4 regions of the Bacillus sp. LR--39 genome follow, and region 4 is predicted to be linked to each of the others. Evidence: riboswitches for the same ligand, from Rfam matches in the RefSeq annotation. Region 4 holds a riboswitch; each other region holds the start of a gene.

Region 1 (7,318 bases), 730 kb from region 4:
TTCAATACGGAAAATATTCTTTTAGAAGTTACAGATGATAAAAAAAATTATGTTATGGGACAATTAATCCATAATGAAATTGAAAGGAAAAAGAATAGCGGAATCTCAGTGGCAACCATAATTGCTAATAAAACTAATGAATTTGAGGAAAATTGGAGCGATTTATTTTACCGCTTGTCTGTTGTACCTGGAAAAGAGTTAATTTCAAGTATAAATAAATATATACAAAGCGAATGGAAAATCTCTATTTCTCCTGTACAGATACTTCAATTTATTACAAAAGATGATCTCCAAGTTGATGGGGAAATTCCAAGTTTAATTAAAAAAATTGATTTATTTGTTAAAGATGATGAAAGAGTCAAGTCTTAACACTCTAGTTTCATAACAAAGAGGCGCTTCACAATTTAACCAGCGTCAACTATTCGCTAACCTTGTTATCATCATTTTATCTTTATTTTAATGCTTTTAAATATTGTGAAACAGTTGGAGTTTTCTCAATTTGAAACATCTCTGATTGTACTGGTAGTTGGGAACACGGAAACCTCACGTTTGAGAAAAAAGAGTAGATATCCTATTCCCCCCTTGTATAATGAAAACAGCCACCCGCGATTTGCGGATGGCTGTTTTCATTATACAAGCTGAGCTTGTTTTTTTCGTGCCTGTTTCGCGGCGTCGACCATATTTTTTAATGCCGCAACGGTTTCTTCCTGCTGTCTTGTTTTCAGTCCGCAGTCCGGGTTTACCCAGAAGCGGTCAGTCGGACACACTTCAAGCGCGTCATCAATAATTTGATAGATTTCTTCAGTTGCCGGCACACGCGGGCTGTGAATGTCGTATACACCGAGTCCGAGGCCTTTCACGTAAGGATGTTCTTTCAAGTATTCTAAAAATCCTCCGTGGCTTCGGCTGTGTTCGATTGTAATGACATCCGCGTCAAGATCATTGATCGTATCTACGATATCTTCAAAGTTGCTGTAACACATATGCGTATGAATCTGCGTCTCATTTTGCACAGAAGACGTCGTTAACCGGAATGCTTCTGCGGCCCAAGTTAAATATTCATCCCAATCCTGCGTTTTTAACGGCAGTCCTTCGCGGAGCGCGGGTTCATCCACTTGGATAATCTGAATACCGGCATCTTCAAGCGCTTTTACTTCTTTTCTGAGGGCAAGCCCGATCTGGAAGGCGATTTCTTTTCTTGAAATATCCACACGCGGGAATGACCAGTTTAAGATGGTGACAGGTCCCGTCAGCATGCCTTTCATGTGTTTTTCCGTCAGCGATTGGGCGTAGACCGTATCTTTTACCGTCATCGGTTCGATAAATTCGACATCTCCGAAAATGACAGGCGGACGTACGCAGCGTGAACCGTAAGACTGCACCCATGCATATTTCGTAAAGGCGAATCCGGCCAGTTTTTCACCGAAGTATTCGACCATGTCCGTCCGCTCAAATTCTCCGTGAACGAGCACGTCTAAGCCGATTTCTTCCTGAATGTCAACCCAGCGCTTCGTTTCCGCATTAATAAAGGCTTGGTACTGTTCATCAGTCCAATCTTTTTTGCGCCATTTTTGCCGTGCGCTCCGCACCTCGGCAGATTGAGGGAAGCTTCCGATTGTCGTCGTCGGCAGAAGGGGGAGACCGAGTGATTCATTCTGCAGCGCCAATCGTTCTTCAAAGATTGCCGGACGGGAGAAATCTTTTTCCGTCAGCTGATTCAGCTCTTCTTTTTGAGCTGAGTTCGCTCCTGTTGCGAATGCTTTTAAAGCCTTAAGTGCCGCTTTTGATTCTTCGATCTGCTCACTGACGGCCGCTTTTCCGGACAGAAGCCCTTCTTTTAAGACGCCGAGTTCCGCCAGTTTTTCTTTAGCGTATGACAGGCCGTTCAGCAAATCCTTTTCAAGATGCTCGTCAGGGTGTTTCGCCACCGGCACGTGCAGAAGGCTGCTTGAAGGCTGAATCCATAACTCCTCAACATCAGCGTGGCTGAGGATATCCGAAGCCGCGTCAAGGCGTTCTTCAACATCGATTTTCCAAATGTTCCGGCCGTCGACCACACCGGCTGCCAGTACTTTATCTTTCGGGAAGCCGTGCTTTTTCAGCTGCTCAAGGTTTCTGCCTTTATCATGTACGAAGTCAAGCCCGATTCCCTGTACAGGATAAGAAACGAGTTCTTCATATGCATCAACCGAATCGAAGTATGTCTGCAGGAGGACATTCAGTCCTGAAAGCTCTTTTGTGATCGCCTCATAGAGGTCTTTGGCGGCGCGGACATCTTCAGAAGAAGCTGTCACAAGGGCAGGCTCATCAATCTGAACCCATTTGACGCCTTCTGCTTCAAGCTCTTTCAGCAGCTGCACATAAAGAGGAACAAGGCGCTTTTGAATCGCTTTCGCTTCTGATTCTTCGTATCCTTTCGCAAGTGTGACGAATGTGTACGGACCGACGATGACAGGTTTTGTTTCCGCTCCGAATTCTTCTTTGATCCGGCGGTAGTCGTCAAGCTGTTTGTTTCTCGTCAGACGGAATTCAATGCTTTCGTCATATTCAGGAACGATGTAATGGTAGTTGGTATTGAACCATTTCGTCATTTCACTGGAAACGGCGTCTTTTACACCGCGGGCAATCGCAAAGTATGTATCAACGGGATCCGTGATGCTGCGGAATCTTTCCGGAATCCAGTTAAAGCTGACGGCTGTATCAAGCACATGGTCATAATGGGTGAAATCAGAGACCGGCACGATATCGATATGTTGGTCAAGCTGTGTTTTGACAGCTGATAAGAATAAACCGTCAAGCTCTTTAAGAAACGTTTCTTTATCAGTGTTACCTTTCCAATAAGCCTCAAGCGCTTTTTTCCATTCTCTGTTCAAGCCGATTCTCGGAAAACCGAGGTTCGAAGTTTTGATTGTTGTCATTAAGTTTCCTCCTTTAAGTGAGATGTAACAAAAAAGCCTCTTTCTCATGAGAGAAAGAGGCTTTAACTTCAAAATGCAAGCCTCTCTTATCTCTCAGATCACGTCTGATGGAATTAGCACCGTGCCTTATGAGACAGTCGTCTCGGCGCAAAAATCACGCGCCCCATTTCACAATGGAATTACGGTCGGTTGCTGTTGGGGTCAAAAGGCCAATCCCTCGCCCAACTCTCGATAAGAGAAAATATTTCAATTTTTTTGAAAAGTTACATCATTTGTTGGTTATCTTATCAGCTTATTCAGATCACTGTCAATAGAAAATCTCACAATTTAAAAATTGGTGATATGACAAGCTGATTAATCATTATACGAGAAAAATATCAGAAAGACAGCAGCTGGGCCTGTTCGGCTCTTTCCATCAGCACTTCAGGCGCGTCTAAATACAGAAATCCGTTCCCGGCCAATGTTTTGGAGATGTCCAAAGGAAGGGTCCGCCGCACGAGCTGGGCGTAGACTTCAGCCTCAGAAAGCGTCCGCTGAAACGCGTCCTGTTCAAGCCCTTTTATTAAGGCAAGTGCTCCGCTCACATGCGGGGCGGCCATTGAAGTGCCCGTCAGCTTCCCGTATTTATGGTTGGGAAGGGTGGAGAGAATATTTTCTCCCGGAGCCACCAGGTCAATCTCTTTATTTGCGTTTGAAAATTCAGACGATTTACGGGCGATTGAGACTGATCCGACTGCGATCACTTCGTTGTAAGCGGCCGGATACGACAGTTCCTCTGTACGCTCGTCTCCGTCGCCTTCGTTTCCTGCTGCGCAAACGACCAGAACACCGCTTTTTACCGCATTTGTGACGGCTTCTTTCAATTCAGGCACATCGCTTGGCCCGCCGAGTGACATGGAAATGATATCGGCCTTTTGTTCAACGGCGTAGTTGATGCCGTTAATGATCCATTCGTATTTGCCGCTGCCGTTTTGACCGCCGAGAACTTTAACGATTAAAAGGCTTGCTTCCGGCGCGACACCCGAAATTCCGCCGTTTGAATCATTGGCGGCAATCGTTCCGGAAACGTGTGTCCCGTGTCCGTTATAATCGGAAATCGCGTCTTCTTTGCCTCCGTCATCATCGGTGAAGTTTTTCCCGCCGACAATCCGGTCTTTCAAATCAGGATGATTGATGTCGCAGCCTGTGTCAAGCACCGCGATTTTAATATCCTTGCCTTTAAACCCTTTTGCCCACAACTCTGGCGCCTTAATCACTTTAATCCCCTCAGGAAGCTCGTTCACATCCATGATCTGTTCATCCGTGACATAAGGAATCAAATGCATTTCACCATTCATAAAAAAGCCCTCCTTTTTTATGCTTGCGAGTGGATACAAGGGTGTTGCTACTATTTTATGGCAGAGCATGCCGGCCGGAAAGAGTCATTTGAAGCATTTTCATAAAAAAGGCGTAATCTATCGTACTAAAAAATTTCAAATATATGGATAGTTTGACAGCTTTCATTTTCATTCATGACCCGCTGACGCTATAATTGGAAATGGGAAAGGAGAAGAGATATGAAGATAAGTGAAGCATTATACAACTATTTTTCAGAACAAGTGGATCAAATTGCGAAAGAGTGGATCGAAACGATGGAAGATTCGGATCCGAATTCGATTTATTCTTTGACAAATCCTGTCATCACAGAAGAACTGACGGAGCAGGATAAAGAATTTTACCGGCATATTAATAAAATGTATATTATGCCGCAAAAAGAATTTTTAGAAGAGTTCGAGCAGTGGGTGATTGAGCTCGCGAAAGACCAGAAGCATCTGGATACACCCGTCCAGTATGTGGTCCGTGAATTTATGAGAAACCGGAGACTATACATCAGTTATTATGATGCGTTTGCCGATAAACATGAATCTTCGTTTGCACAGGGAGAAAGGAAGAAATGGGAGAATTTAATTGTACAAGTATTTGATTTTACGATTTACACGTTTGTCGATCATGCCGAGCATAACTCAAAAATGCAGCTGAACGCGCAAAGAGAAATGATTTTGGAGTTAAGCTCGCCGGTTATCACGCTGAGCAAACGGACGGCGCTGCTGCCGCTTGTCGGCGATATTGACACGGAGCGCGCCAAATTCATTCTTGAAAATACGCTGAGCACATGTGCCAAACGGCTGATTGAACATCTGTTTATTGACCTGTCGGGTGTAGTGGTTGTCGATACGATGGTGGCGCATCAGATTTTTAAATTAATTGAGGCGCTGAACCTGATCGGCGTCACGTCCACTTTATCCGGAATCAGGCCGGAAATGGCTCAAACCGCCGTACAGCTCGGCATTAATTTCTCAGATATTACGATCAAGTCCAATCTCGCTCAGGCTCTCAATTATCATCAATAACATACATAACAAAACAGGCTGCCGAATCACTCCGGCGGCCTGTTTTTATATAAACAACAATGAAATGAGCCAGCTTGCGCCGAATAACAGAAGCACGAGCAGGAAAAAGCACCAGTCGGCGCGGCGCACAGTAACAGTTCTGTAAAACGTGCGGTTTCGGCTCCCCGTAAAGCCTTTAGATTCCATCGCGATCGCCGTGCGTTCCGCCTTTCTGATTGCGCCTGCCAATAGCGGAATGGTGAAGCGCCTGACGGCGGAGAGCTTTCCTTTCAGCCCGGAATCAGACGCCGCGCCCCTGATTCTGTGCGCCTGCCGGATGATCAGGATTTCATCTTTCAGAAGAGGGAGAAACCGGAACCCCGCGATAACGCCGTATGCAAGCTTGGGCGGCAGCTTACACTGCTGAATCAGACTGAGCATGAACAGAATCGGATCGGTTGTGAAAAGAAACATCATCGACAAAGCGGAAAAACATAAAATACGAAACGCGATAGAAATCCCGAGCGCCGCGTTATCACTGTTGACGGCAATCGGCCCGAGCTTAAACAGCAGGTTGCTTCCGGTTGTCGGGATGTTTCCGAATACGGCGGCTGTCCATAAAGAACCGAAGGCCAGAATGACAAACGGAATCGTGAACAGCAGCCATTTTTTCAGCGGCACACGCCCCGCCGAGAGGACGCCTCCCGCAATGATGATATAAAATAAAGCAGGGGTGTACGGATTATAAATAAACGACAGCATAATGACGCATAACAATACAGCCGCCGCCTTTATTGACGGGTTAACAGCCTCCAGCCGCAAGTTCATTTCTCCGCCTCCTGTCGTGTTTCATCCATTCATACCGCAGCGGCAAAGCCAAATGCGCCTGCTCGGCGATCCCGGTGTTATCAGAAAACAAAGCGTCGGGAGTTCCCCGGAATACCAGTTTCGTGCCGCAGAGCACAAGGATCGTGTCGGCATAATCTGAGACGAGTTCCATATCGTGTGTCACCATTAAAACAGCCGTTCCTTCCTTTTGAATCTCACGGAGCATTTGCATACACTCCCGCGCCGTTTTGGCATCCTGTCCGAAAGTCGGTTCATCAAGCATCAAAACGTTCACATTGTGCATAAGCATCGTCGCGACGCTGAGCCTGCGTTTTTGTCCTTGGCTTAAAGAAAACGGATGCTGTGAGGCATGGCGTCTCAGGCCGAATCGGGTTAACAGCTGAAGAGCTTTCTCCTTTGCGGCTCTGCTGCTTTCAAAACCGAACATCAGCTCTTGAATGACGGAATCTGTGACAAACTGGTGTTCAGGATTTTGGAAAACATATCCGATCAGCCGCCGCAGCTCTTTTTCAGAATAGGAATCAATCGGTCTGCCGTCTATTTTGATGTCTCCGCTCAGCGGACGGATGAGCTTGGCCGCGGCAGAAAGGAGCGTGGATTTTCCTGTTCCGTTAGGGCCGGCAATCGCGGTGATTGAACCTTTTTTTACGGAAAAGCTCACATCCTGAAAAATGACGTCTGCTCCTCTTGAGAATGACAGCTCGTGAACGCTCAGCGCGTCTTCTGCCGAAAGCGCGGCGGGCCGGTGTTCGGGCAGAGATGGTGCAGGTTCGTGAAACAGCTTTTCTTTACACAATGTAAAAGGAATGCTGACGTGCTTCTGCAATGAGATCACACGCGGGATCGGAATGCCGAGCTCCTTCAGCTCTTCAATCTTTGTTTCAAAGATAATGTCCGTCTCTCCGTCCATCACCTTCTGACCCGTTTCGTCAAGGACAATCGTCCTGTCCATCCACGGCGCCCAATGATCAAGCTGATGTTCGATAACGAGAAGGCCGAAGCCTTTTTTTGCTTGAAGATCTTTGATCAGCCGCACTAATTCACGTGCGGAATATGGATCAAGCTGTGCCGTCGGTTCGTCCAAAATAATGAGTTCCGGTTCCATCGCAATGATACAGGCAAGCGCCACTTTTTGTTTTGAACCGCCTGACAGCGAAGCGATCGTTCGCGTTTTCAGATGAG
Region 2 (7,318 bases), 870 kb from region 4:
ATAAATCGTTCCGATACCTGAAATTTGTTTGTCCGTAAACACAGCCCCTAAACATAAACCGAAGAAAACGGACATCATCGCAATCGGCAGCAAGACAGCGATACCTGCGAGAAGATTCATCCACTCGGCGGATAAACCGGCAGCCGCTGCTGCGATAAAACAAATGACGATTTGTAAAATGGCTAACGGCAGCATCGGCATTGCATAACCGATGACATAATCGGCTGTTTTTAAAGGGGAAGCAAACAAACGGGTCAAAAGGGCGGTCTGTTTGTCTTTTGCGATCAGCAATGCAGAGAACATTGTAAGGAAAGCGAAACCGAAAACAATGAGTCCGGGTGCTAAGTGCTGAATTTTAAAGGTATCAAGCGGCGCATTTTTTTCAATCGCCGTAAACAGAAACAATAGAATAACAGGCAGTGCGATTCCAAGGATAATAGACAGGGGGTCACGAAAAATTTCTTTGCGGTTGCGAATGGCGAAATCAAGCATAAAGACCCGCCTCCCCGTCACAAATCGCTAAAAAGGCATCTTCAAATGTGGCTGAATGAGTTTGCTTTTTCAGAGCCTCCGCCGTGCCCAGTGCTTTTAAAGTCCCATTTTCTAAAATGCAAATACGATCTGCCAGGGCTTCAGCCTCTTCTAAATAGTGTGTCGTTAATATAATCGTCATGTCTCCCTTTAATGCCTCAAGATTTTTCCACAACTCGCGGCGTGAACGGACGTCCAGCCCTAATGTCGGTTCATCTAAGAAATAAATATCCGGCTTGGTGATCATTCCCATTGCGATGCTGAGGCGGCGCTGCATTCCTCCTGATAATGTTTTTGTTTTTGCTCTTTCTTTCTCTTTTAATTGAAACAATTCGAGCATCTCATCTGTTCTTTTTTTTGCTTCTTTTTTCGGAATTCCGTAGACTCCGGCTATAAACTCTAAGTTTTCCCGTACGGTTAGATGAGGAGCGATGGCTGTTTCCTGCGGGGACATATTCAATTTCGGTTTTATTTTATCCAAATCAGTCAAAATACTGTGTCCAAGCACTGATGCATCACCGTCATCCGGAGAAAGGAGTCCGCAAAGCATACTGATTAATGTCGTTTTTCCGGCTCCGTTCTCACCGAGTAATGCGAAAAATTCCCCTTTCTCAATTGAGAACTCAAGACGGTCAACGGCGGCGGTTTCTTTATAATGTTTCGTTAATTGCTTCAGCTCAATCGCGTGCATTTACTCATCCTCACTATCTTCATCGATTTGCTTAGCGTTTAAAATATCTTTTGCAAATTCGAAAAAGAGTTCTTGTTTAACAAGTGCGATACCTTGCTGGTCATCCCCAAGCATAAGCAGTGAATCCCCCGGATTTATATCGAAAACATCTCTTGCTTCTTTAGGAATGACAATCTGTCCTTTTGTGCCCACTTTAACAGTCCCGAATATATGCTTTCCTTTTGGTGCCGTCATGTTTATCCCTCCGAAATATGAATTGTATTTTTTGTATGAATTGTAATACTTAGTATACTAAACATACATTAAAATTCCATAAAATTCAATAAAATTCATGAAATAGTATTATTTTCATAAAAAAAGCACTCCTGCCATATCAACAGGAGTGCTTTTGATTTTATCGTTTGTGTTTCTTTATCATTTCCAGATGGGGGATGCCCGCATCGAGAAATTCTTCGCCGGATGTGACGCGGTATCCTTGTTTTTCGTAAAACGGAACTGCCTGCGTCTGCGCATGTAAGATAAAGCTGTCGGCGCCCTTGGCTGCCGCCGCTTTTTCAAGCGCCTGCATAATGATGGCTCCGACGCCTGAAGAACGATGGCTTTTCATCACGCAGATGCGTTCTAATTTTCCATGCCCGTCTTTCATGCGCCATCTGCCGGCTCCGACCGGCTGGCCGCCGTCATATATGACTATATGCTCTGACGTGTCCTCGAATTGATCAATCTCTTCTTCTTCCGGAACGTGCTGTTCTTTAACGAAGACCTCTTTTCTGACGAAAAAAGCGTCGTTCAGCTGTTTTTCAGTTTTTGCGATGATGGATTCCAAACAGTTATTCTCCTCCGCCTAATAAAAATGTTTCGTACACAGTCCATGAGCCGTTATCCAACTGATAGAGCAAGTGAAAACGGTCGATGACTTCTTCGTGGGAAATGTCCTGCATTTTCAGCTGTCCGAGTACGTCGGAATGTTCATCTGACGACAGCTTCTGGCCGACCGTGACATGCGGAACGAAGCTGTATTCCGGCTCGCCGGATAATGCTCCTGAGTAGCATTTCTCACTCAGAGATTTTAATTCCTCCGTCGGCTCCGCTTTCATATATATCACATTATTCACAGGAGAAAACGAGCTGTATTTTGTGATTTTCAGAACGAGCGGATGCGACTCTTTCGCCGTCTGTCTCAGCTGTGATACGACCTGCTCGATTTCCTGTTCTGTCGCTTCAAACGGATCTCTTAGCGTCAGGTGCGGAGGAATGAGCGCGTAGCTCGGGTCGTAGCGTTTCCGGTACGAGTTTGCGAGATCCTGTAATTTTTTTGATGGAAATAAAACAATACCGTATTTCATGAAAGTTCCCTCCTTAAATGAATGGTTACAGCATTTTTTTCAGCGCCGGCGTGATGAGCGGCTGCCAGTAGGTCCATTTATGATCCCCGTCGAAGGTTTCATACGTGTATTCAGACTGTTTGCTTTCCAGCAGCTGTTTGAGCTCTTCGTTCGGCGCGGTGAAATCAAGAACCTGGCCGTCTGTCGTGTGAACGCCGGTTTCTTTTTCTCCGATTTGATGATAGACGGAAATCTGTTTGAGATCCTCCGACTGCCGGACGGCATCCAGCACGTGCCCGTCAACATACGGAGACTGCATGATGACGTTTCCAAACATGTTCGGATAGTCAATCGCCGTCATGAGCGAAACGGTTCCGCCGAGGGAATCCCCGATCATGGTGCGGCCGTATCCGACTTGATAAGTCGGGTATTCTTTGTCGATAAAAGGAACGAGCTCATTTGCGATAAATCGCTTATATGAGGCGAACTTAGAGCCTTCTGGATGGTATGTGTTTCTTCGCTCCCGCACATTTTTATAAGGGACGCCGATAATGATGCAGCGGTCAATTTCCCCTTTTGACATAAGCTCTTCCGCCTGCCGCCCAATTCTCCCTAATCTGAAATAATCATGGCCGTCCTGAGCGATGACCGTATGATATTTATACAGGGGGGAGAAGGTGGCGGGCAGGTAGACCAAAACGGTCATTTCCTCTTCAAGCTCATGGGAGAAAAGTTTTTTCTCATGAATGATTCCGTTTTTTGATGCCACATCGCATTCCTCCAGGCCGCTTCTTGTCTTGATGGTTTTTTCCTATTGTACCATGAATTATTAGAAATTTCTTTCTTCAGATGCACTTCTTGCGAGAGTTCAGATAAATAAAAAGTTATTGAAATTCATTTTATAGTGCGTTAATATAGAACAATCAGAAAATACAAAACAATATTCTTATCACGAGAGGTGGAGGGACTGGCCCTTTGAAACCTCAGCAACCGGTTTGCTTTGCCGCGGGAAGGCAAAGTGCCAAGGTGCTAAATCCAGCAAGCGATTCACATGCTTGGAAGATAAGAGGAAGAGAAAAGCTCCTTCTTCTTATGAAGAGGGGGCTTTTTTATTTTTGAAAAAGGATGGTGCTTACTGATGACGCAGCATGTTGATACAAAATTAGCCCAAATCGGAAATAGAAGCGAAGAAGCAACGGGAACGGTCAGTCCGCCGATTTATCTGTCCACCGCTTACCGCCATAGAGGAATAGGAGAATCTACAGGTTTTGATTACGTGCGCACGAAAAACCCGACACGCCAGCTCGTCGAAGACGCCATCGCCGTGTTGGAAAACGGTGCGAGAGGATTTGCTTTCAGCTCGGGAATGGCAGCCATTCAAACCATTATGGCTTTATTTAAAAGCGGGGATGAATTGATTGTATCCTCCGATTTATACGGAGGCACGTACCGTTTGTTTGAAAACGAATGGAGAAAATACGGCTTAAGCTTTATTTACGATGATTTCAGCGATGAAGACTGTTTACGCTCCAAAATAACGGAAAATACGAAAGCGGTATTTGTTGAAACACCGACAAACCCGTTAATGCAGGAGGCGGACATTGAAAAAATCGCCCGGATTACGAAAGAAGCCGGCCTGCTTTTAATTGTGGATAATACGTTTTATACCCCGGTGCTCCAGCGCCCGCTTGAACTGGGAGCGGACATCGTCATTCACAGCGCCACAAAATATTTAGCGGGGCACAATGATCTCCTTGCCGGTCTGGCTGTCGTTAAGGATGAAGAGCTCGGCGAGATCATGTTTAATCACCAAAATGCGATCGGCGCGGTTCTCCCGCCGTTTGATTCGTGGCTTTTAATGAGAGGGATGAAAACACTCGGACTCAGAATGCGCCGTCATGAAGAAAACGCCCGTGAACTTGCAGAATTTTTAGAACAGGAAGAAGAAATTGCCGACGTGTTATATCCCGGAAAAGGCGGGATGCTGTCTTTCCGGCTGCAAAAAGAGGAATGGGTCAATCCGTTTTTAAAGGCGCTGAAAACGATCTGTTTCGCAGAAAGTCTCGGCGGGGTGGAAAGCTTTATTACATATCCCGCGACGCAGACGCACATGGACATTCCGGAAGACATCCGTATCGCAAACGGCGTCTGCAACCGTCTGCTGAGATTTTCAGTGGGCATTGAACATGCAGAAGATTTGAAGCGGGATGTAAAGCAGGCATTACAGCAAGTAAAAGAGGGGGCCGTATCATATGAGTAATCACAATTGGACGCTGGAAACCCAGCTCGTGCACAATCCATTTAAAACAGACGGAGCCACCGGAGCCGTCAGCGTCCCGATCCAGCATGCTTCCACATTCCATCAGTCTTCATTTGAAGAATTCGGGACATATGACTACAGCCGCTCAGGCACACCGACAAGAACAGCGCTTGAAGAAACGATCGCAGGTCTTGAAGGCGGAACGAGAGGATTTGCTTTCAGCTCCGGAATGGCGGCGATTTCGACGGCGTTTCTGCTCTTATCCCAAGGCGACCATGTTCTCGTCACGGAGGATGTGTACGGCGGAACATTCCGCATGGTGACTGAGGTTCTGTCCCGTTTCGGGATCGAACATACCTTTGTCGATATGACGGATATCAACGAAGTGGCGCGGAATATCCAGCCGAACACAAAGGTCATTTATATGGAAACACCGTCAAATCCGACACTTGGAATTACTGATATTAAAGCGGTTGTCCAGCTTGCAAAAGAAAACGGCTGTCTGACCTTTCTGGATAATACATTCATGACACCTGCACTGCAGCGTCCGCTTGATCTCGGCGTTGATATTGTGCTTCACAGCGCAACAAAATTCCTGAGCGGACACAGTGATGTGCTGTCAGGCCTTGCCGCCGTAAAAGATGAAGAGCTCGGCAATCAGCTGTATAAGCTGCAAAACTCGTTCGGCGCCGTCCTTGGCGTGCAAGATTGCTGGCTCGTGCTGCGCGGCTTAAAAACATTGCAGGTCAGACTGGAAAAAGCGAGCCGGACGGCTGAGCGGCTGGCTGCCTATTTTGACGGGCATCCCGCAGTCAAAAACGTTTACTATCCCGGCCTTGCCGGACACCCGGGAGCCGATACCCATAAACGTCAAGCGAGCGGAGCGGGCGCCGTCCTGTCCTTTGAATTGGAAAGCAAAGAAGCCGTCAAAAAGCTGGTCGAAAACGTATCGCTTCCGGTATTTGCCGTCAGCCTCGGCGCCGTCGAGTCCATTCTCTCATACCCTGCAGCCATGTCGCATGCCGCCATGCCGAAAGCAGAGAGGGAGAAACGCGGCATCACAGACGGCCTTCTGCGCCTGAGCGTCGGAGTCGAAAACGCCGAAGATTTAGAACGGGACTTCGAACAGGCATTGAAAAAAATAACCCCCGCCCAAGTGAGATCATAAACGAAAAGGGCGCCGTCAATTTTGCGACGCGCCCTTTTTTTTATTTTAGATAAAAAAAGTGTTGACGAATGAGAAATCAGGAGATATAATTATAAATGTCAGAGAGACAACAACATACCCAGCAACACATACATATCATGATTCCGTAGCTCAGCTGGGAGAGCGCTACCTTGACAGGGTAGAGGTCGCTGGTTCGAGCCCAGTCGGAATCATAGCCAAAACCCTTGCGTAGCAAGGGTTTTTTATTTTTTATTGAAACAGCTCTAGAGACTTACATTATTCCAGTAAGAAGGGCAAGGAAATGGCATTGATTGCTATTATGCACTGAAAACCAAAAATTCGTCAGACCGTTCCTAATGAGTTCTCCAGATAGAACTGCGGATCGAAAACAAAGTGAAACTTGAAGCGGTATTAAGTAATAAAAAGGTCCCTTGAATTTCAAGGGACCTAAAGTTTCAATCATCACTCTTATACCTTTGGGGGATCTTGTCTCTCCAATCGAGTATAAGTTTTTTGGATTTTTCTGTCTCCATGGAGCTTCTATCGTTTTCATTTTCTGTATAAAGGTGTTCTATGACTGTTTGATCTTCTTTTATATATGCAATGGTTGTATTTAGTTGAATCTCATATTCTTCAGAAGAACCATCCAATACATCTTGAATCATTTTCAAGTATTCATCAGCTTCATCTACCGAAACAATGTCTTCTATGAAATCAGAAAAGTATTCTAACTCTGCGGGGAGAACTACTCGTAAGTATCCTAAATGGTCTCTTTTACATTCAAATGAATATTCCATAATAAAATCAATCATTCCCTTGGTTTTTTTATATAAAGGATATGCAGTAGCTATTGAGCCATCTTTATTAATGTACATCTCTACATCTAATACAGCCGATATGGTTTAGCGACTTTTTGTTCATCAGAGAGATGGGAAAAATCCCATAAAATGAGATTAGAAGAATATAAATTAAGTCCATTATTATGGTTTTTTTTTTATTACCCTCTTTTTCTGCAGTTTATACCACTTCAATTTATCTGTCATCAAAAATGCGGTCGAACGATTCAGTCCATGTTTGTTTTGAAGACATACGGCATTTACGGACTAAAAACGAAAGCGGAGCGAGAAGTGAAATTGAAATTATAAAAGAAGCCCTTCTTATAAGAGGGCTCTTTTTCTAACTATGTTGTTTTAAGGTGTTTTTTAATTTGTTCAGTGACTTGCTTAAGCCATTCTAATGGTGTTATATCATCTTCTGGAAAGTATATGCCATCCGCTGCTTCTTCTATAAATTCATTCTTATCTGCTTCAGAATAATCACTATTTACAAACTCAGTTAGTGCT
Region 3 (7,318 bases), 700 kb from region 4:
ATTTTCGCTTTCGCAAGGGCGACGCCTGACCAGTAATCAGGATATCCGGGATCAGGCACCAGAATGGTATCTCCCGGGTTTAAAAGACATTGCGGAAGCTCAACAAGTCCCGCCTTGCCTCCGAACAGCACGGCGACTTCCGTTTCCGGATCAAGCGTGACCCCGTACTCCCTTTCATAAAATGCAGCGGCTGCTTTTTTGAAGCTGTAAGCGCCCCGGAATGATGAGTATTTATGATTTTCCGGCCTTTCGACGGCGCGCTTCATTTCTTCAACGATATGCTGAGGCGTCGGCTGATCAGGGTTTCCCTGCCCTAAATTGATGACATCTCTGCCTTCTTTCAGCTTTTGATTCACTTTTTGCACCAATGATGCGAAAAATTGTTCCGGCAGCTGTTTGAGTACATCTGAGATTTCAAAGTTCATATTTTCACCTTCTAAAAATGTCTTGAAATGATAGTCCATCATCATATATGGTTAAATAAAAAAAGTAAAGAGAAACTTGAGGTGTTAAAAAATGAAATGGACCGTTTCCTGTTTGCAATTTGATATTTCATACGGAAATCCTTCAGAAAACTTTAAAAAAGCAGAATCTTTGATTAAGCAAGAAAGCCGCCATGCGGATGTAATCGTGCTTCCTGAGTTGTGGACGACCGGCTATGATCTCACACGGCTAGACCAGCTGGCGGATGAAAACGGCAAAGTTTCGGAACAATGGCTTAAAGAAACGGCAAAAACATACAACGTACACCTCGTTGCCGGATCTTTTGCGGTTAAAGAAGGCGAAAATGTCTATAACACCATGTACATCGCCGATAACAGCGGACAGATCGTGAAGCGGTATCAGAAAGCCCATCTGTTTCAGCTGATGGATGAACACCTTTACTTGGCAGCAGGAAACAGCGACGGTTCCTTTGAGCTTGACGGTGTCAAGTGCGCCGGGCTGATCTGCTATGATATCCGTTTCCCCGAATGGATCAGAAAGCATACGTCCCAGGGCGCGAATGTCCTGTTTATCTCTGCGGAATGGCCTCTGCCCCGCCTTGATCATTGGCGAAGCCTGCTTATCGCCAGAGCAATTGAAAACCAATGTTTTGTCGCAGCCTCTAACTGCACGGGGTCCAATCCCGATAATGAATTTGCCGGCCACAGCCTGATTATTGACCCGTGGGGCCGGATTTTAGCCGAAGGAGACCGGACGGAAGGCGCAGTCCGGGCGGAAATCGATGTGTCAGAAAGCGCGGACGTGCGGGGAACTATTCCGGTTTTCCAAGACTTGCGGCGTGATTTATATTAATTTCCAAAAAAATGTTGACAAGAATATCCGGCACCTGCTAATATTTTCATCAACTGATTAATCCGAATTGTGATACAAATCAATATATTTTTCTCTTATCGAGAGTTGGGCGAGGGATTGGCCTTTTGACCCCAACAGCAACCGACCGTAATTCCATTGTGAAATGGGGCGCGTGATTTTTGCGCCGAGACGATTGTCTCATAAGGCACGGTGCTAATTCCATCAGATGTTATCTGAGAGATAAGAGGCGGACTGCACTGTTTCAGCCTCCTTCTCTTTCAGAGAAGGAGGCTTTTTTTCGGGCGTATTCTCCGTCACGATCTCTTACTGCCACTACATAATTGGAGGGTAAATCCATGTCAGCAACTAAAACAAGTCTTTATGAACAATTAACAGAAAGCTCCGCCGCCGCGTTAGCCGTCAAGCTCGGCTTATTCCAAAGCAAAAGCACTCTGACATGCCGTGAAATCGGCGACGGCAATTTAAATTACGTCTTTCATGTTTACGATAAAGAAAACAAAAAAGGACTGATTATTAAACAGGCAATCCCTTACGCGAAAGTCGTCGGTGAAAGCTGGCCGCTTACCATTGACCGGGCGAGAATCGAAAGCAGCGCCCTCATCCGCCAGGGCGAACACGTGCCGCACCTCGTTCCGGCCGTTTACTATTCCGATACTGAGATGGCCGTCACGGTAATGGAAGACCTCTCCCATTTGCGGATTTCAAGAAAAGGGCTGCTGGAAGGGCAGCATTATCCGAACTTATCGGTTCATATCGGTGAATTTTTAGGGAAAACGCTTTTTTACTCATCCGATTATGCGCTTGATGCGAAAGTAAAGCAGCAGCTCGCAAAGCAGTTTACAAATCCTGAGCTTTGCAATATTACAGAAAGGCTTGTGTTTACAGAACCGTTTCTCGACCATGAGACAAACGATTTTGAAGAGGAGCTGCGCCCATACGCAGAAAAAGTTTGGAACAATTCCCGGCTGAAAGAAGGCGCTGACGAATTGAAAGCCATCTTTCTGAATTCCGCGGAAACATTGGTTCACGGCGATCTGCACACGGGAAGCATCTTCGCAGATGAACATGAAACAAAGGTGATTGATCCCGAGTTTGCTTTCTTCGGACCGATCGGGTTTGACATCGGCCAATTTATCGCCAATCTGCTCTTAAACGCCCTCAGCCGCGACGGTGACGACAGACAGCCGTTATATGACCATACTGCCGCCGTATGGGATACATTTGTGAAAACATTCAGTGAAGCATGGGAGAAAGACTGCCTGCCTTCCCGCAGACACCTGCTGGAAGACACACTGAAAAACGCGTTTGAGGAAGCGGTCGGTTTTGCGGGATGCGAATTGATCCGGCGCACGATCGGACTCGCCCACGTGGCTGACTTAGATGAAATCACTCCGTTTGACAAACGAATCGAACGGAAGAAGCTGGCGCTTGACATCGGCGCCTATTATATCGAAAACAGAAAAAAACTGAAGCATATCACCGAGGTTCTGGACCAATTTAAGCTCCGTGTAAAGGAATGATGCAGCATGACCAATGAATTTGCCATCCCCCGTTCTGTAGAATGGAAAGAAACCTACATTCGCATTTTAAATCAGCAAAAGCTTCCCGACGTCACTGAATATGCGGAACTTGAAACAAAGGAAGATGTATTCGACGCGATTGTCACGCTGAAAGTAAGGGGCGCCCCGGCCATCGGTATAACCGCGGCGTTCGGGCTCGCGCTCTCCGCCAAGTCGTTTGAAGCCCGCGACCTTTCAGATTTTCGACGTCAGTTCGCCGACGTCAAAGCGTATTTAAACAGTTCAAGGCCCACTGCCGTCAACCTCGCGTGGGCGCTTGACAGACTGACGGATTCCATCAGGGATGCGATCTCAATCAATGAAGCGAAGACAACGCTCGTCCATGAAGCCATTCAAATTCAGATTGAGGATGAAGAAACATGCCGTATGATCGGCCAAAATGCGCTGCACCTTTTTAAAAAAGGCGACCAGATCATGACCATCTGCAATGCGGGCTCGATCGCCACAAGCCGGTACGGTACGGCGCTTGCTCCCTTTTACTTAGCAAAACAAAAAGACCTCGGCCTTCATATCTACGCATGTGAAACAAGACCCGTTCTCCAAGGATCACGGCTGACGGCGTGGGAGCTGATGCAGGGCGGAATTGATGTCACGCTCATTACCGACAGCATGGCCGCCCATACAATGAAGGAAAAACATATTTCTGCGGTCATTGTCGGCGCTGACAGAATTGCAAAAAACGGTGATACGGCCAACAAAATCGGAACGTACGGCCTCGCTATTTTGGCAAACGCCTTTCAAATTCCGTTTTTTGTGGCCGCACCGCTTTCGACATTTGACTTGCAGATTGAAAACGGCGATCAGATTCCGATTGAAGAAAGAGATCCGGATGAAGTCAGACAGATCTCCGGCATACGCACCGCTCCCGAGGATGTGCCGGTCTTCAATCCGGCCTTTGACATCACACCGGGCAGCCTGATTTCCGGCATTATAACCGAGAAAGGAATTGTGACCGGTTCTTACACGGAAGAAATTGAACAATTATTCGCTGACTGCCAGCTGAGCTGAAAAACCGCTGATGATGTTGCCTCAGGCAATGTCAGCGGTTTTTTTGTCTGCACAATGTAATCACTTCATCTTTTTGGACGGCTGTAATGAGATGCATTTTAAAAAACAGCTCTGCATAACCGGCTATCTTTTGCGGACGGCTCATTTTCATCAGGCTTCGTCCTCCTTTTTCATCAGACCAACTTTTTTCACTTAATAAAATGATATGTCGGACGTGAAAAAACGGAACGTGCCATACGCTTTATTTTTCTTTATAGGATATTTGTTCGATGTTCAGCAGCACCGCTTTTACATCCGTCTTCGTGCCAGCGTATCCCGTTAAGGCGCTGTTTTTGCCGATTACCCGATGGCACGGGATCAAAATCGGCAGCCGGTTTCGTTTATTGGCTTGTCCGATGGCGCGCACCGCTTTCGGTTTTCCGATCGCTTCAGCCATATCGCCGTAGCTTCGGGATTCCCCGTAAGGAATCATCGTCAGCGCGTTCCATACCCTTTCCTGAAAGGGTGTGCCTTTTTGTCTCAGAGGCAGAGAGAATTGCTTTCTTTCTCCTGAAAAATATGCTGTCAGCTGCTGTTTCGCCTCCGACAGCAAAGCGGTTTCGCACGGCTTTACGCCGGGCGCGCCTTTCCGCCATTTCTCAAACTCTTCCCCGGTGAGAAACAGGCCGGTAATAAAGCTCTCTTCCTCTGTTACGATGACGGTTCCAAACGGCGCTTTCACACTTGTAAAACAGATCATTCCCCGCTCCTTCTTTCTTCCGTATTCTGCCGGACCGGAAGCGTCAAATGAAAAACCGTGCCCTTCCCTTCTTCACTTTCCACATGAATGCGGCCCTGATGCTCTTCGATGATTTTATAACTGACCATGAGGCCGAGGCCCGTTCCCCTGTCTTTTGTCGTGTAAAATGGTTCACCCAGACGTTTTAATTTGTCTTCGGAAATGCCTGTTCCTTCATCTTGAATAGAAATCAAAATGTGGTCTTGATCAGAAGACTGAATGGTCACGTAGATATTGCCGCCGCCCGGCATGACTTCAATTGCGTTTTTTAAAATATTGATAAACACCTGTTTTAATTGATTCGGTTCACAGTAAATCGGCGGGATGTTTCCGGTCAGGTTCAGATGGATCTGCACATTAACAAGATTGGCCTGGGCATTCAAAAGATCAGCCGTGTCTTTCATAATCTGCGTCACGTCTTTTTCTTCATATAATATCGCCTGAGGTTTCGCTAAAATTAAAAATTCAGTGATGATAGACTCGATGCGTTTTAATTCTGAGGTAATGACGTTAAAGTACAGAGAATATTCACCTTCAATGCTTCCTTGAAGAAGCTGAATGAACCCTTTCAGCGCCGTCATCGGGTTTCTGATTTCGTGGGCGATACCCGCCGCCAGCTCCCCTACAACATGAAGAGTGTCGGATTTCCGCAGCCTCTCTTCAAGCTCTTTGGCCTCTGTGACATCTTTAAAGATGGCCAGATTCATATTTTGAATGATATTTCTTTTGAAGGAGAATTCCAGTTTGCGGCTGTCGCTGCTGCTTAACAGGAAGGGGATTTCATTATCCATTCCTTCTAAATCAATCTTTCTGGCGGGAACACCCGCGTTTTCAATATCAAATAAAGAAAGAATATCCGGAACGGTGTACGCTCTCAGCTCCTCATCCGGCATACCGAGTATACGGCTTGCGAGAGGATTCGCGTCAATAATGCGGAATTGGTTGTCAAATAAGACCTTGCCGTCCATTGAGCCGTTGAATACTTTTCTGAATTTCAGCTCGCTTTCCCGCAATTCTTTTTCCATCCGCTTACGATCACTGACATTTCTTAAAATGGTTAAATGCTGACCTTCAAGTATGGTTCGTTTTGATGTGAACTCAAGCTCTTTAAATTGGCCGTTTGCCATCTGAAACAGCATTTCTTCACGGATTTCTCCGTATTTTTCATATTTCTTCTTAATCTGCTTGTATTTTTTCTGCGGATCAACGATAAACGTACATAAATTCCGCTCCACCAGCTTATCCATCGGCAGTTCGAAAATGCGGCACGCCGATTCGTTTGCTTTGGCAATCTTTCCGTCATCAGACCAAATGACAATCGCGTCCATGGCGTTTTCAAAAATTTCGCGGAATCGCTCTTCGCTTTTAAAGAGTTTCAATTCCATCAACCGTTTCTCTGTTATGTCTCTCATAATAGACATGTAGAACCCGCTGATTAAGTTGGACGTAATCGTAAATTCAAACAGCTTCTCTTCGCCGGACCGAAGCTTGACAGGCAGTTCTCCTTTGGCGTTTCCTTTTCTGCGGAGGGTTTCCCAGATTTCTTTCAGATGCTTTTTGTTTTCTCCGTCGGTAAAATGGCGGAGCGACAGATGGGACAATTCATTCTGGCCGATCTCAAAGCTTTTGCAAAAAGAGAGGTTCGCATCAATAAACCCGCCGTCCTTATCAAACAGCACGATGCCGTCGACAGCCCTGTCAAACAAATCTTTAAACAGCTGCTCGTTCATGGAGAATTCGCGCTCTAATATTTTTTTAGAGGAGATATCCCTCATCACCACAAAAAAATAATCCTCCCCAATTCCGTCTCTGGCGAGGAATTCAATGTATTTCGTCGCGCCGCTGTCAAGCTTAATCGGCACCTCTTTCCACAGATGGCCTTTTTTTAAAAACTTTTTCACGGCCTTATTCAGTTCTTCCTGAGGCACGGAATATAAAAAATCCAGGACGGAGCGGTTAATGAGGCTCTCTGCCTCAATCTGCATCATCCGGGCCGCAGCCTCGTTCGCCTGGACGATTTTCATTTCCTTACGGCATATAAAAATGGCATCAAGCGTGTTATTCATAATCACGTGATACCGGTTCAAATCACTCTTCAGGCGGTCATTTTCCTCTTTCATCCGCTTCAGCTGCTCTTTCAGCGACTCTTTTGTTTGCAAATCCAGAGTTTCAGCCATTCAGTACACTCCTTCTTCAAAAACCTATCCTTCAATATTTCTACAAAATACCTCATCTTCCTTCATTCGCCCTATACATTTCAGAAAATTTCAATGATATGACAAGTTAAAGTCTTTTTCTACGATCCTTACCTCCCCATTACATCATCCTAACAATCCCTTTTGTCCTCCTTCAATTTTTTATTTTTTATTTTAAAATGAACAACAACAGGAAATAATCATGCAGTGGATGATTTTTGAAGAGAAGGTGATGCTATGACAAAATCGCGAGACAGTTACTTTGACAACGCCAAGTTTATCTTGATTTTTCTGGTGGTGTTCGGCCATATCCTCCGGTCATTTATTAACGGAAATGAGTTTATGCTCCATCTCTACAAATTCATTTATACTTTTCATATGCCGGCCTTTATCCTGGTTTCCGGCTATTTCGCAAAAAACTTTAAGCGGAAAGGTTATGT
Region 4 (7,318 bases):
CGCAACCTTTTCGACATTTGCTTCTGTGCGGCCGATTAAACCGATATTGACTCCTTCTTTGGCTAAAGCGATAGCGGCGGCGCGGCCGATTCCTCTGCCCGCACCCGTGATAAGAGCCGTTTTGTTTTGTAAGCTTTCCACGTCTTTCACCCTTTCTGAATGTCCTTATGTACGATTTCACATTATAAGCAGAAAAAAAACAATTAGCAAATAAAATGATTCAACACGATCCGTAAAGGGTATCAACTGAAAAAAAGGAGTGAAAAGCAGATGATCATCATTTTGTATATCAGTGCTGCCGTTGCGGCTGCCGCATTCATTTATGCAGGCGTATCCGCCGTGCGTTTTAAAAGAAACACAGCGCCTGATATAAAGAAGATTAACACCACAGCAGCGTCCATGCAGACGTCCGTTGATGAAATCAAAACAGAAACCGTTCTGTTATCGCAAAAGCAAAAAGAACTGCAGGAAGATTTTCTCACTAAAAAAACAGCCGTGCAAACGACGGCGGCCGAAGTTAAAGGAACGCCTCACGCCTTAAAAATGCTCTGGAACGCCGGTAAAAGTGATGTATGAGCCTGCATGTCATCCGACGTTTTTGATGACACTAAGAGAAACTGGCGGATTCAAGGAGGCATAACATGATTTGCGATCGTGAGCGGCTTGCGCATTTTTTGCAGCAGCTTAAAGCACTATCATATTCGGGAGGGTTTACAAAATCGGATTTGCTGACTCCGGCTTTCCATTTAGCCAAGGACGGAGATCTGGATTTGTATTATTCGCCTCATAATGAATATATTAACCCTCATGCAGTCGTTGCCATTTCCGGAATCACACCCGGTTTTTTTCAAATGCAGCTGGCTTACAAAAAAGCGGCACAGCTTTTAAAAGATGGCGAAACGCTTGAAACGATAGCGTATGAAACAAAAGAAGCGGCCGGACTTTCCGGTTCAATGAGACAGAACATCATCGAAATGCTTAATGAATGCGGTCTGCCGGCCGCGCTTCACGTTGAGGATTCATCCCGGTTATTTGATTCAAAACGGGAGCTTCTTCATACAACGTCCGTTATCAAACACCCTGTTTTTTATAAACAGAAAAACTATACGGGACATCGGCCGGCAATCAGCAGATCAGCTCTTCTCAGCCGTTACGCGCTGAAATGTTTTCCGGATGAAATAGAAATGATGGAAAAGGACATTCTGCTTATCCCTCTCGGCAAAGCAGCAGAATCAGCCTGCCGCATGCTGAAGAAGAACGGCAGAATGAGTCATGCGGTCATTCTGGAAGGTTTCCCGCATCCGTCCGGAGCAAACGGACATCGTTTCAAACAATTTCACAAAAACAAACAATCGTTACGTGAACAAATTCAGCGCTTTGCCGGGTTTCTTCAGCAGCTGTAAAAAAACGCCCCGAGTTTTCGGGGCGCTGCTGTTAAGAAGCGTATTCAGGCAATGCTTTATTGTGTTTTGCCGTTTTCTCTTCAGGCATTTTGATTTGATTTGTCAAGATTGCACTTACGAAATAGAGCGCTGCGAAAATCCATACAACGCCTTGTGCGCCGACAAGCCCGATGAACGCCCAGGCAAGCGCGGGGCCGACAAATGCCGACAGGCCCGCAGCCAGATTTAACACAGACATGGCAGCACCTTTATCGCTGCCGGCCGCCGTCGGCACGATAGCCCCGATCGGAACGAACCCGGCGAGGAGCCCTCCCCATATAAAACCGACAATGCTGACGAAAAGCAAGTTCCCATGTGATACAACAGGAGCATAATATAATAAAAGAGTAAAAATGCCGCAGCCTACTCCTCCGAACCACATGACAGTCTTTTTCCAGCCGAAGGCATCACCGACTGCGCCGAAGATTAAGTTAAAGACGATATTTCCGAGAAAGATCGTTCCCCAAATTTGAAGCCATACATTTGTAGAAATGCCGTGCTGCGCCATATGCATCGGAAGAAATACCGGAAATCCGTATGTACCAATGCTGTTAATGATCCGAATGATCCCCCCAGAGAGCACGCGCGGATTTTCAGCAAGGATGGTGATTCCCTTCATTAATTCCTGCGCCTTTTCCCGCTTATCTGCCTTTTTCTTTTCAAAGCGGTCCCTATTTAAAATCAAAGCAAAAAACGCGCCGAGGCAGACCCAGAAAATTGAACTCCACAGTGTATTCAAATAGCCGAAGGATTTGATGGCCCAGCTTGAATACCAAGCACCGAATACAAACATCCCGCAGCAATATGCAATCCAGAACCAGCCGACTGCCGTACTGAGCCTGTTTTTCGGCGACCGGTAAATCACCCATGTCAAAAATGAATAGGCAAACAGCGGATAACCCAGCCCTTTAATAAAATACGTGACATACATCACCGGCAAATTAAGATTTTCAAATCCGTATGCGATAAACGCGGCTGTTCCGATAACGTAAAACAACAGCCCCATAAACATCGTCCGCTTTGCGCCGAAGGCTTCGAGGCAGACCCCTGAAAACCAAGACGCCACAGCGAGAGAAATACCGTAAACCGTAAACAGGGATGCTGATTGCTGTACCGTCAAGCCGTTTTCAACTAAAAACGGGCTGAGCCAGCCTTGTTCAAGGCCATCCCCCATCATAAACAGCACGACTCCCAAAAATCCCCAGGCGAGCTGTTTCGGAATTCCTATTTTATTAAGCATTTTTGTTCCTCCTCAGCAAACTTTCATGTTGTCATCTCATCCCCAAGTCAGGCTTTCACCGCCGGCTGAAAACGAGTAAATAACTTTTGCGTATATTTCCATTCTTCATATAGGAAGAGATCCGTCTGATCCGCTTCCGGCTCAATTACCTTTGTGCGGCTCGAAAGCTCTGCTTTCACACCGAGAGCTTCGTTGCAAATCATCGCCGCTCCCATTGCGGATGCCTGGCTGAACCCCTCTCTCTTATAAATTTTCTTTTGGAGAAGGTTAGCAAGAAACTGTGTCAAAGCATCACTTTGGAAACCGCCGCCGCACACCTTCACATAATCTTTTGAAAAGGAAGCCACCTCTGTTAACGCCTCATAGTTCCATTTGATTGAAAAAGCGATTTCCAGCAGTGCGGCTTTGACAAAATGGGCTCTGCTTAAGTTTTGGGACAGCGGGGCGTCAAAAATAAATCCGCCTTTTGCCAGTGCGTTTTTCTCTGGCGATAAATAGGAGCCTAACGCAGAAATACAAGCATGATCATGTTTCGGCAGACTTGCGATTTCCCGTTCCATGACGCCGTAGGATTCATTCGGATAAAAAATGGATTTTAATTTTTGATAATTGAGTCCTGTTACACCCGGATTCGTTTCAAGAAGCCATTGACCTTCTTCTGTATGGCAATTCAGCCATGCATTCTCTAATCTTTCGGTTCCGGTCTCAGCTGTTATCTTTATAATCGGCGTCGTCGTGCCGGATACGATGACGATATCTCCCGGCTTTGCATCTGCACTTTTGATGGCAAGCTGTGTGTCTCCCCCGCCTGCAATCACAGGCACTCTTTCAGAAAGACCGAGAACCGCCGTTTTCTTAAACGTTAACATTCCGACAACCGTCCCAGATCGGACGAGTGAAGGAAGAATGGCAGAAGGCACACCGAAGATGTTGCATAATGTCTCTGACCACGCCTTTTTCCTTACGTCAAACAGCAGTGTTTCAGCAGCCTGTGACGGTTCATAGCTTAAAATACCGCTCAGCTCAAATGTCACCCAGTCACTGATGCTTGTGATGTACTTCACTTCTTTCCATAAAGACGGCTGTCTAGCTTTTAATCCGACAAGTTTCATGGCGGAAAATAAAGCGCTCGGAAGACGTCCGGTTTGCTGATGCACTTCTTCTTTTGCCTCAATCCCGTCTTCCCATTCACGCCCTCTGTTATCAATGTTGGGCAGACCGAGAAATGCCTTTTTATCTTTATTGATCAGAACAATTCCCTGCCTCTGGCTTGTTGAGGTGATTCCGATTAATGTAATATGAGGGCTTTTGCCAATAACCTTCCTTGCCATAGCGCTGATTTGCTTCCATAACTCTTCCGGTGAGAAATATCGTCCGTCCGGATAAAGCGGATCCGTCACATATTCAATGTCTTCCCTTTCAAGCGCGGTCACATCGCCGCCGGCAGTCACGACCGCGACTCGCGCATTCCCCGTCCCGATGTCAAATACAAGGTAGCCTTTTTGTTCATCCATTACAGCCTCCTCCTTCCGGTTCAAGTTCTCTTTTGTTATAAAGTTCACGTATTGAGCAGGTTTGATCTTGTTTCCATTTGAAAAGCGCTTCATTTAAAATCTTCACATGATGATCTTCCACTTCAAATGTTGCGCCCGCTAAATGGGGAGTCGCTAACACATTCGGCAAAGAGATCAATTCATAATCAGAAGATTCAGGCGGTTCGTGATAAAACACGTCAAGGATCGCTCCCTTAATCCGCCGTTCTTTCAGCACCCGCAGCAGCTCTTCCCTGTCTGTAACCGCCGCTCTTGACGTATTGACAAAAACAGCTTCCTGTTTCATCAATTGAAAGTGCCGGGCGCCGATAAGGCCGATGGTTTCTTCTGTGCGCGGCAAGTGAACGGAAACAATATCACTTTCAGAAAATACCCGTTCAATCGTCGTTTTTTCATACTCCCGGTTTTCATGACGGACAAATGGGTCATAGTAAAGCACCTTGCAGTCAAAAGCGGCCAATAGCCGGGCGATTCTCTGTCCGACAGCTCCGAAACCGATAAGGCCGACTGTTTTCCCCGTCAGCTCATTTCCTCTGAATTTGACGTAAGCCTGCAAATATTCACCATTCCACTTCCCGTCCTTCAGCCACTGAAGGGAAGAATACGTATGACGTAAAAATGAAATCACATTTCCGATAAACATTTCAGCAACAGCCTGGGCATTGCGGGCCGGTGTAAAGAAAACGGGGATTTTTCTTTTAGTCGCCGCCGCAATATTCACATTAGACGGCGTTCCTCTGCAGACACCGATAAAAGCGGAATCGGGCAATATGTCAATAACACGCTCAGACACCTCATCAAGTTCAGTAATAAGCCCCGACGCGTTTGTCTCTTGAATCATTCGGATTAATTCATCTTCCCGATAGGCCCGGCCGTTCTTCTTCCACGGCCGGTGCACAGTCCGGCCGAACAGCTCAGTCAGCTCCTTCAGCCCCTCGTCGTGATATGGCGAGGTAATTAAAACCGTCATGGTGCAAAACATCCTTTTCACATAAATTTTTTCATAAAAAAATCTCTTTCCCCAAAGAAGGAAAGAGATTCATATACCGTCTTTATGCGCTTGAAGCGCACAAATATGTATAGATCATTCTTTCCTATCTTTCAAGCATGCGCTTGCTGGAATTGGCACAATAAATGTTGCCGAGGTTTCATAGGGCCAGTCCCTCCACCTCTCTGGATAGAAAATAAAATGATGAAATTGTCAGGCTGTTTAAAAGAATAAACTCATCATAGAAAAGTCTTTCCGTGATGTCAACACTTTTTTTCTGAATTGACGTTCGATTTTGAAATGTTATAATGCTTACAATATAAACAAAGAGGAGAAATGGGCTATGAATTCTGCTGCAACACAGCCGAACGGGGTCTTTAAGTCGGTATGCTCACTAGACTGTCCCGATCAATGCGGCTTGCTTGTGACAAAAAAAGACGGAAAAATCGTTAACATTCAGGGAGACCCCGATCACCCGGTCACATCAGGGAATATTTGCAACAAAGTCAGACACATGGCTGAGCGTATTTATGATGAGAAGCGCTTAACCGTTCCGTTAAAACGGATCGGTAAAAAAGGTGAAGCCGCGTTTGCGCCTATTTCCTGGGAGGAAGCGTTCAATACGATCAGTGCGCGCTGGAAAGAGCTTATTGCCGAAGAAGGAGCGGAAAGCATTCTTCCGTACAGCTTTTACGGCAACATGGGAAAACTGGCGGCAGAGGGAATGGACCGCCGTTTTTTCCATCGTCTCGGAGCGAGTCATCTCGAACGGACGATTTGCAGCAAAGCCGGATCTGAAGGCTATAACTATACAATGGGTGAAGGAGCGGGTACTGATCCGGAGGAGACCATACATGCAAAGCTCTTTATTTTTTGGGGGATCAATGCCGTCAGCACGAATATGCACCAAGTCATGATTGCTCAAAAAGCCCGGAAAAAAGGGGCTAAAATTGTCGTTATCGATGTACATAAGAACCAAACCGGCCGGCTTGCCGATTGGTTTATTCCCATTCGGCCCGGCACAGATGCCGCACTCGCCCTCGGTATCATGCATGTCTTATTCGACGAAAACCTTCACGATGAAGCATTTCTCACAGAATACACCGAAGGCAGTGACGAATTAAAAGCGCATGTTCAACACTATGATCCGGAAACAGTTTCTGCTATTACAGGCGTTAAAGCCGACGATATCAGACGCCTTGCGAGAATGTACGGGGAAACCTCCCCTTCCCTTATCAGGATCGGAAACGGCATTCAGCACCATGACAATGGCGGAATGATCGTCCGCACAGTTGCCTGTCTACCGGCTGTTACAGGACAGTGGCTCAACACCGGTGGAGGCGCAATCAAGCACAACAGCGCGGTATTAAACTATAACAGACAAGCGCTCCAGCGGCCTGATCTGCTTTACGGCAAAAAGCCACGATCATTTAATATGAACAGGCTCGGAAGCGTTCTGTTAGAAACAAAACCGCCCGTGCGCTCCCTGTTTATTTACGGTACGAATCCCGCAGTGGTTGCGCCGGAAGCGAATAAAGTCAGAAAAGGCCTGCTGCGTGAGGATTTATTTACAGTCGTTCACGATCTGTTTTTAACGGAAACCGCCAAATATGCGGATATCGTGCTCCCTGCTGCATCCGCTTTTGAAAACACGGATTTTTACACGTCTTACTGGCATCATTTTATTCAGCTGCAAAAACCGGTGATCGAACCCTACGGGGACAGCAAATCGAATACGGAAGTGTTCCGTTTGCTTGCCGGGGCAATGGGATTTACCGAGCAGGAGCTTCAGGATTCCGATGAAGAATTGATCAGACAGGCGCTGGACTTTCCCGACAATCCGTATATCGAGGATATTGATTACGAAGCGCTCTCACGCCATTCCTTCATGAAAGCCAAACGGAAAAAACCGCTTTTTCCGGGAAAGCTCAAGACACCGAGCGGAAGAATTGAATTATATTCGGAAAAGATGAAACAGGACGGTTATCCCGCGCTGCCGACACATATCCCTCTTGAGAGCGATGACGATTTTCCGCTTTTATTTGTCCCGGGACCGAATCATAATTTTTTAAATTCGACATTTTCGAATAATGAA

What was found. A riboswitch is a leader RNA that binds a small molecule or an ion and turns the genes downstream of it on or off. The one in region 4 is predicted to bind S-adenosylmethionine.
Region 1: it holds a riboswitch for S-adenosylmethionine, as region 4 does, so the genes downstream of both, metE (5-methyltetrahydropteroyltriglutamate--homocysteine S-methyltransferase) here and ACWHAR_RS04855 (2-hydroxyacid dehydrogenase) in region 4, are expected to answer to the same signal.
Region 2: it holds a riboswitch for S-adenosylmethionine, as region 4 does, so the genes downstream of both, ACWHAR_RS08415 (methionine biosynthesis PLP-dependent protein) here and ACWHAR_RS04855 (2-hydroxyacid dehydrogenase) in region 4, are expected to answer to the same signal.
Region 3: it holds a riboswitch for S-adenosylmethionine, as region 4 does, so the genes downstream of both, mtnK (S-methyl-5-thioribose kinase) here and ACWHAR_RS04855 (2-hydroxyacid dehydrogenase) in region 4, are expected to answer to the same signal.

Annotation. Positions count from the first base shown of each region.
Region 1 covers NZ_JBSIOT010000001.1:1,637,110-1,644,427, reverse strand. Annotated here, with positions in the region: gene ACWHAR_RS07705 (AAA family ATPase) at 1-369, shown strand, start outside; gene metE (5-methyltetrahydropteroyltriglutamate--homocysteine S-methyltransferase) at 630-2,918, opposite strand; SAM riboswitch class I at 3,002-3,156, opposite strand; gene ACWHAR_RS07695 (S8 family peptidase) at 3,296-4,255, opposite strand; gene ACWHAR_RS07690 (STAS domain-containing protein) at 4,475-5,308, shown strand; gene ACWHAR_RS07685 (energy-coupling factor transporter transmembrane component T family protein) at 5,354-6,115, opposite strand; gene ACWHAR_RS07680 (ABC transporter ATP-binding protein) at 6,090-7,318, opposite strand, start outside.
Region 2 covers NZ_JBSIOT010000001.1:1,772,357-1,779,674, reverse strand. Annotated here, with positions in the region: gene ACWHAR_RS08445 (ABC transporter permease) at 1-492, opposite strand, end outside; gene ACWHAR_RS08440 (ABC transporter ATP-binding protein) at 485-1,222, opposite strand; gene ACWHAR_RS08435 (AbrB/MazE/SpoVT family DNA-binding domain-containing protein) at 1,223-1,456, opposite strand; gene ACWHAR_RS08430 (GNAT family N-acetyltransferase) at 1,617-2,048, opposite strand; gene ACWHAR_RS08425 (YjcG family protein) at 2,053-2,568, opposite strand; gene ACWHAR_RS08420 (esterase family protein) at 2,594-3,316, opposite strand; SAM riboswitch class I at 3,491-3,616, shown strand; gene ACWHAR_RS08415 (methionine biosynthesis PLP-dependent protein) at 3,686-4,807, shown strand; gene metC (cystathionine beta-lyase) at 4,800-5,975, shown strand; tRNA gene ACWHAR_RS08405 (tRNA-Val) at 6,115-6,187, shown strand; gene ACWHAR_RS08400 (hypothetical protein) at 6,431-6,787, opposite strand; gene ACWHAR_RS08395 (contact-dependent growth inhibition system immunity protein) at 7,156-7,318, opposite strand, start outside.
Region 3 covers NZ_JBSIOT010000001.1:1,610,133-1,617,450, forward strand. Annotated here, with positions in the region: gene ACWHAR_RS07535 (pyridoxal phosphate-dependent aminotransferase) at 1-425, opposite strand, end outside; gene ACWHAR_RS07540 (carbon-nitrogen family hydrolase) at 517-1,296, shown strand; SAM riboswitch class I at 1,389-1,543, shown strand; gene mtnK (S-methyl-5-thioribose kinase) at 1,653-2,837, shown strand; gene mtnA (S-methyl-5-thioribose-1-phosphate isomerase) at 2,844-3,905, shown strand; gene ACWHAR_RS07555 (methylated-DNA--[protein]-cysteine S-methyltransferase) at 4,147-4,644, opposite strand; gene ACWHAR_RS07560 (PAS domain-containing sensor histidine kinase) at 4,641-6,860, opposite strand; gene ACWHAR_RS07565 (acyltransferase family protein) at 7,116-7,318, shown strand, end outside.
Region 4 covers NZ_JBSIOT010000001.1:906,139-913,456, reverse strand. Annotated here, with positions in the region: gene ACWHAR_RS04880 (3-ketoacyl-ACP reductase) at 1-141, opposite strand, end outside; gene ACWHAR_RS04875 (DUF948 domain-containing protein) at 271-576, shown strand; gene ACWHAR_RS04870 (hypothetical protein) at 642-1,403, shown strand; gene ACWHAR_RS04865 (RbtT/DalT/CsbX family MFS transporter) at 1,435-2,682, opposite strand; gene ACWHAR_RS04860 (FGGY-family carbohydrate kinase) at 2,730-4,196, opposite strand; gene ACWHAR_RS04855 (2-hydroxyacid dehydrogenase) at 4,189-5,205, opposite strand; SAM riboswitch class I at 5,327-5,419, opposite strand; gene ACWHAR_RS04850 (molybdopterin oxidoreductase family protein) at 5,567-7,318, shown strand, end outside.